Linked DNA regions of Methyloferula stellata AR4. The protein of the gene in region 2 interacts with the protein of the main gene of each other region in a pairwise test. Links are inferred from orthologs where the notes say so. Each region holds a gene or a part of one and is shown on either strand. Other genes may lie near its edges. The genes, in order: A3OQ_RS0119950 and A3OQ_RS0112490.

Region 1 (3,884 bases), 1.5 Mb from region 2 along the record:
GCGTTTCGCCATTGCTTTTCGCAGCAGGTGCGGGGGTGGGAGCGGCAGGTGCCGGAGCCGCGGCGAGCGCTGGCTTTGCCGCACCGGCCCCATCGGCGATCTCACCCAGAAGCGCACCGACGCCGACGGTCTCGCCGTCCTTCGCGATGATCTGCGACAGGGTGCCGGAGGCGGGCGCATTGACCTCCAATGTGACCTTGTCCGTCTCAAGTTCGCAGAGCGGCTCGTCGGCGTTGACGGGATCGCCTTGCTTCTTGAACCAGCGCCCGATCGTCGCCTCGGTAACGGATTCGCCTAAAGTCGGAACACGGATCTCTGTCATTTTCATCACGCCCGCCGCAGATCTTTAAAGTAAAGAGCGCGGTCTTCTTGAAGAAATCATAAGACGCCTATCCGGTCAGGCCGAGAAAGCGTCGTCCACGAAAGCTTTGAGTTGCGCCAGATGTTTCGACATGAGTCCCGACGCGGTCGCGGCCGATGCCGGGCGGCCGGCATAGCGGGCGCGTTTCACTTTGCTGCCGCATTGCCCGAGCACCCATTCGAGATAGGGTTCGACGAAGGACCAGGCGCCCATGTTCTTCGGCTCCTCCTGGCACCAGACGATATCGGCCTTTTTGAAGCGCGACAGCGCATTGACCAGCGCCTTCAGCGGGAACGGATAAAGCTGCTCGACGCGCATCAGATAGATGTCTTCGATGCCGCGCTTTTCGCGCTCTTCCAAAAGATCGTAATAGACCTTGCCGGTGCAGAGCACGACGCGGCGGATCTTATCGTCCTTGACGAGCTTCACCGTTTCGGTGCGATGCGTTTCCGCCTGATCCCATAAGATGCGGTGGAAAGTGGCATCCGCGCTCATCGCCTGCAGCGAGGATACGGCGCGCTTGTGGCGCAGCAGCGACTTCGGCGTCATCAGGATCAAAGGCTTGCGGAATTCGCGCTTCAATTGCCGCCGCAAAATGTGAAAATAGTTGGCGGGCGTCGTGCAATTGGCGACCTGCATATTGTCCTCGGCGCACATCTGCAGATAGCGCTCGAGCCTGGCCGAGGAATGCTCCGGCCCCTGGCCTTCGTAGCCATGCGGCAGCAGGCAGACGAGGCCCGACATGCGCAGCCATTTGCGTTCGCCTGACGAGATGAACTGATCGAACACGACCTGCGCGCCATTGGCGAAATCGCCGAATTGCGCTTCCCACATGACGAGCGCATTGGGCTCGGCGAGCGAATAGCCATATTCGAACCCGAGCACGGCTTCTTCCGACAGCATCGAATTGATGACTTCATAGCGCGCCTGTCCGTCGCGCACATTGTTGAGCGGCACGTAACGCGCTTCGGTCTCCTGATCGATCAGCACGCTATGGCGCTGCGAGAAGGTGCCGCGCTCGCTGTCCTGCCCGGAAAGGCGCACAGGATGGCCTTCGTCGACGAGGCTTGCGATCGCCAGGGCTTCGCCCATGGCCCAATCCACGCCTTCGCCGGTCTCGATCATGGCGCGGCGATTTTCGACGAGCCTTTGAATCGTCTTGTGCAGATGGAAGCCCGCGGGCACTTCGGTGATCCGGCGGCCAAGGTCCTTGAGCTTTTCGAGGTCGAGGCCGGTGCGGCCCCGGCGGTCGTCGTCGCTGTCGAGCGCAGGCTTCAGACCAGCCCAGCGGCCGTCGAGCCAGTCGGCCTTGTTCGGCTTATAGGCTTGGCCAGCCTCATATTCGGCTTCCAGCCTCTGGCGCCAATCGGCCCTACGCTTTTCGACTTCGCCTTCGGTCACGACGCCTTCGGCGACGAGCCTTTCGGTGTAGATTTCGAGCGTCGTCTTATGCGCGCGGATGATTTTATACATCAGCGGTTGGGTGAAGCCCGGCTCGTCGCCTTCGTTATGACCGAAGCGGCGATAGCAAAACATGTCGATGACGACCGGCTTATGGAATTTCTGCCGGAACTCGACCGCGATCTTCGCGGCATAGACAACCGCCTCGGGATCGTCGCCGTTGACGTGGATGATCGGCGCTTCGATCATTTTCGCCGTGTCGGACGGGTAAGGCGAGGAGCGCGAGAAGCGTGGGTTGGTGGTGAAGCCGATCTGATTATTGATGATGAAATGGATCGAGCCGCCGGTGTTGTGGCCCTTGAGGCCGGAGAGGCCAAAACATTCCGCGATGACACCTTGGCCGGCGAAGGCCGCGTCGCCATGGATCAAGAGCGGCATCACCTTGTCGCGCTCGACGAGATCGTTCAATTGATCCTGCTTGGCGCGGGCCTTGCCGAGCACGACGGGATCGACGATTTCGAGATGCGACGGGTTTGCCGTCAGCGACAGATGCACGTGATTATTGTCGAACTCGCGATCCGACGACGCGCCCAGATGATATTTGACGTCGCCCGAGCCTTCGACATCTTCGGGCGTCAGCGAGCCGCCTTTGAATTCATGGAAGATGCCGCGATGCGGCTTGGCCATCACCTGGCTCAGGACATTCAGCCGGCCGCGATGCGCCATGCCCAAGATGATTTCGCGCACGCCGAGCGCGCCGCCGCGCTTGATGATCTGTTCGAGCGCCGGAACCATGGCTTCGCCGCCGTCGAGGCCGAAGCGTTTGGTGCCGGTGAATTTGACGTCGAGATATTTCTCGAAGCCTTCCGCCTCGACAAGCTTGTTCAAGATCGCGCGCTTGCCTTCGCGCGTGAAGCTGATCTCCTTGCCGTGGCCTTCGATGCGCTCCTGCATCCAGGCTTTTTCGGAGGGATCGGACATATGCATGAATTCATAGCCGATCGTGCCGCAATAGGTGCGCTGCAGGAGAGGCAGAATTTCGCGGATCGTCGCATATTCGAGGCCGAGTACATTATCGAGGAAGATCCGGCGATCGTAATCGGCTTCGGTGAAACCGTAATTCGACGGATGCAGTTCCTCGTGATCTTTTGAGGCGGCGAGCCCGAGCGGATCGAGATTGGCATGCAGATGACCGCGTATCCGATAGGCGCGGATCATCATCAGCGCCCGCACAGAATCGCGCGTGGCGCGTTCGATATCGGAGGGCGATGTGGGCTTCGCCTCGGTGGCGGCCTTCGCCTTCAATTTGTCGGTGAGGATCTTTTCCGTGACGGTCCAATTGCCGTCGAGGGCGGACACGAGTTCGCCATTCGCAGCCACCGGCCAGTTGGGAATTTTCCAGGCGGGCGCATGGGCGCTTTTTTCGACGGCGGCGCGGTCGTCGTTCAGCCCGTCGAAGAAACTCCGCCATTCCGCATCGACGGAGAGAGGATCGCGGCGATAGGATTCGTGCAGCTGCTCGACATAGGCCGCATTGCCGCCATAGAGAAAAGAGGTGAGGGCAAATGTGTCGTTTTGCGGCGAGCGGGCAAGCCCGGCTCCGCCGGACGCACCATTCGTTCCATTCGTATCTTGCCGTGCCATTCGATCCTCCGGCCAAACTTCGGCGTGCCGACGCCTATAAGATCCCCGTCATAGTTTGCCCCCGATACGCTTAACTCACCCTTGCAGACCGGCCGGATCGTGGAGCTTTTGAGAAGCTCCACGATCTTCACTGATCTATCTTTTCAAAACATCGACCAAGGTTTTGCCCAGCCGCGCGGGCGAGGGCGAAACCCTGATGCCGGCGCGTTCCATGGCGGCAATCTTGTCTTCGGCTCCGCCTTTGCCGCCGGCGATGATCGCACCCGCATGACCCATGCGCCGTCCGGGCGGCGCGGTGCGTCCTGCGATGAAGCCGACCATCGGTTTCTTGCGTCCGCGCTTCGCCTCATCGGCCAGGAATTGCGCGGCGTCTTCCTCGGCCGCGCCGCCGATCTCGCCGATCATGACGATCGATTGCGTCTTATCATCGGCCAAAAAGAGTTCGAGCATGTCGATGAATTCTGTACCCTTGACGGGG
Region 2 (3,197 bases):
GCTTTCAGCGGCACGCCGTTTTTCGACCTCGGCAATATTTGCCGCGCACCCTTAGGTGGCCTCGCGGGCTTTACCCAATCTCTCGCCGATGGCTATCGCGCGGCGGGCGGTGCACTGCCGGACCATTGGCGCGCGCTTGCCGCCATGACCGATCTCTTGGCTTGGGTTGAATCGTCCTTTCGGCCGCATGCGTCGGCGGAATTCATTCAAAGCGCGCGGCAGGCAATCGCAGAGACGATCAGCCGGTGGAGAGACTGAGCTTCCTCATCCTGAGGAGCGAGCGCAGCTCGCGTCTCGAAGGACGAGGAGCGCCGATCTTATCCTTCGAGACGGGGCCTTCGGACCTTCCTCAGGATGAGGGAGTCGCGCCGGATTACGACACTTCGAGATCTAACGCTTCTGCGATTGGGCAAGCTGGCTGACGGTTCCTGCAAAACGCTCGAGCTCCGCAGCTGGCAGGCGAAAGCCCATGTTGATCTGGCCCGACGTCTGGATCAAAAGCGTGAAATCCCCGGCGCCTGGGCCTGGTTGCAGGCCGATCTTATGCAGCGGAAAAGATGCGAAATCTTCCTGTTGAGGCGTCTCAAGTCCTTTGACCGGCGCGAGCGGCGCTGCCGCTGCGAGATGGACGAGAAAGGTGAACAAGTCCATCACGTCCGCTTTAGTGCCTTCGACATCGAGCACGCCCGACCGTGTCTCGACGCGCCAGCAAAGATTGCCGTTCGGGCCGACGGTCGCATTGGAAAAGCGCTTCAGAAGATTATCGGCCATTGCTGTCTCCTTTTTAGAGCGTTTTCAAGCGACGTGGATGCCGGTTCGCGTGAAGAAAATGCGGCGCGGCAGAACCGAAGATTTAGGATGCTTCGAGCTCGCTCGTCAGCATCAGCCATTCTTCCTCGGCCGCCGTCAGCGCGCGTTCGAGATCGCCGCGCTGCTGCGACAATTGCTTGGCTTTGGCCGGATCGCGCACGAAGGCATTGGGATCGGCGAGCATCTTATCGACGCGGGCCAAGAGGTCCTGAAATTTCTTCATCTTGTCTTCGGCGGCGGCGATGCGCTTCTTCAGCGGCATGGCGGCTTTCGGCGTCAGCGCCGCGGGCTTTTCACCGGCGGCTTTGTCTTCGTTGCGTGACTTCTCTTCGGCGCGCTTGCGCGGTGACGTGTTGCCGCCCGCACGGTCGAGGACGTATTTCTTATAATCGTCCATGTCGCCGTCATAGGGCTTGACCGTTCCGCCTTCGACCAGCCAAAGCCGGTCGGCGCAGGAATCGAGCAAATGCCGGTCATGCGAAACGAGAATGATCGCGCCTTGATAATCGTTGATCGCCTCGATCAAGGCGGCGCGGCTGTCGATATCGAGATGGTTCGTCGGCTCGTCGAGGATCAAGAGATGCGGCCCGTGAAAGCTCGCCAAGCCCATCAGCAAGCGGGCCTTCTCGCCGCCGGAGAGAAGCGCCACTTTCGTATCGGCCTTCACATTGGGAAAGCCGAGCTGCGCGCATTTTCCGCGGATCTTCGACTCGGGCTGCTCGCGCATGAGTTCGGCGACGCATTGATAGGGCGTCGATTTTTCGTCGAGATCGTCGACCTGATGCTGGGCGAAGAAACCCACTTCCATTTTGGAGGATTTCTTGAGACTGCCGCCCATCACATCGAGCCGTCCGCCGACGAGCTTGGCAAAGGTCGATTTGCCGTTGCCGTTCGAGCCTAAAAGACCAATGCGGTCGTCATCGGCGATCGATAGGTTCAAGCGCTTCAGAATGGGCACCTCGCCATAGCCGGTGCTGGCGTCGTCCAAGGCGATGATCGGCGGGCTCAACGGTTTTTGCGGCGAGGGCAGGTGGAAGGGCAGCACTTGCCCGTCGACGATGGCCGAGACCGGCTCCATCTTGGCGAGCATCTTCAGGCGTGATTGCGCCTGCGCCGCCTTGGTCGCCTTGGCGCGGAAGCGATCGACGAAGGACTGCAAATGTTTGCGCTGATCGTCCTGCTTCTTTTTGTGCTTGAGCTGGATCGCCTGCTGCTCGCGGCGCTGGCGTTCGAAGGAGGAATAATTGCCCTTCCATAAAGTGAGCTTGGCTTGATCCAAGTGCAGGATGTGATCGGCGACGGCATCGAGCATGTCGCGGTCATGGCTGATGACGAGAATCGTCGCCGGATAATTTTGCAGATAGTCGATGAGCCAGAGCGTGCCTTCGAGATCGAGATAGTTCGTCGGCTCGTCGAGCAGCAGCAGATCGGGCGATGAGAACAGCACCGCCGCGAGCGCGACGCGCATCCGCCAGCCGCCCGAAAACTCGCTCAAAGCACGATTTTGTGCTGCCTCGTCGAAGCCGAGACCGGAGAGAATGGTGGCAGCCTTGGCCGGCGCCGCATGCGCATCTATATCGACGAGGCGCGTATGAATATCGGCGATGCGCTGGGGATCGGTGGCGGTTTCCGCTTCGGCCATGAGTTGCGCGCGCTCGACATCGGCCTCAAGCACGAAATCGATCAGCTTCATCGGGCCGCCGGGCGCTTCCTGCTCGACGCGGCCGAGCCGCTGGTTGCGGGGCAGGGTCAAGGTGCCGCTTTCCGGATGCAGCTCGCCGGCGATCATATTGAAAAGCGTTGTTTTGCCGGCGCCGTTGCGGCCGACAAAGCCGATCCGCGCCTGCTCGGGCAGGGCGGCGGTCGCCTTGTCGAAGAGAACCCTCGGGCCAAGCCGGTAGGTCAAATCATTAATGTGCAGCATGGGGTTCTTGTGGCTTGGCGAAGGTCCCGGCGCAAGGCGGGCGCCATTATGTCGCAGCGCAGCATGCTCCAGAGTCTATCCGGCACCGTCGGTTTGAAAATGGATTCGCCCGGCGATGATGCGCAGACGCAGATGACGATATTTTGCGAGGTAACGAAGCGCGACCAGGGCCGCGGCGAAACCCGAGGCTGCGCCGACGCCCAGCGCCCAGCGCGGGCCGAAAGTGTCCGCCACCCAGCCTACGATCGGTGCGCCGACCGGTGTGGCGCCCAAGGCAATGGCGAGAAGAATCGCCATCACGCGCCCGCGCATCATGGGCTCTGTCGAAAGCTGCACCAGGCTCAACGTCGAAGTGGTGAGGATCTGCCCGGCGACGCCGATGATCATGAGCGCGCTGCCGAAGAAAAATGTGCTGGGTGTGATCGCGGCGAGCGCGAAGCCCAATCCGAAAATCGCAGCACCG

The links.
Region 1: the proteins of A3OQ_RS0112490 (region 2) and A3OQ_RS0119950 interact in binary tests that used the Escherichia coli proteins (3 or more experiments, as listed by UniProt). The link is inferred for Methyloferula stellata AR4 from one-to-one orthologs.

What each region holds. Positions count from the first base shown.
Region 1 is NZ_ARWA01000001.1:4,018,082-4,021,965, reverse strand. Bases 198-3,765 are described here. They hold A3OQ_RS0119950 (2-oxoglutarate dehydrogenase E1 component), read right to left. Parts: upstream 3,407-3,765; coding sequence 398-3,406; downstream 198-397. Other genes in these bases: sucD (succinate--CoA ligase subunit alpha), read right to left, coding at 3,542-3,765; odhB (2-oxoglutarate dehydrogenase complex dihydrolipoyllysine-residue succinyltransferase), read right to left, coding at 198-322. In the rest of the region: more of odhB, read right to left, coding at 1-197; more of sucD, read right to left, coding at 3,766-3,884. UniProt on the Escherichia coli protein: E1 component of the 2-oxoglutarate dehydrogenase (OGDH) complex which catalyzes the decarboxylation of 2-oxoglutarate, the first step in the conversion of 2-oxoglutarate to succinyl-CoA and CO(2).
Region 2 is NZ_ARWA01000001.1:2,539,390-2,542,586, forward strand. What follows is about bases 295-3,175. They hold A3OQ_RS0112490 (ABC-F family ATP-binding cassette domain-containing protein), read right to left. Parts: upstream 2,735-3,175; coding sequence 854-2,734; downstream 295-853. Other genes in these bases: A3OQ_RS0112485 (hypothetical protein), read right to left, coding at 391-771; A3OQ_RS0112495 (MFS transporter), read right to left, coding at 2,810-3,175. In the rest of the region: A3OQ_RS0112480 (phosphotransferase family protein), read left to right, coding at 1-258; more of A3OQ_RS0112495, read right to left, coding at 3,176-3,197. UniProt on the Escherichia coli protein: Genetic data indicate it may be involved in ribosome assembly or function.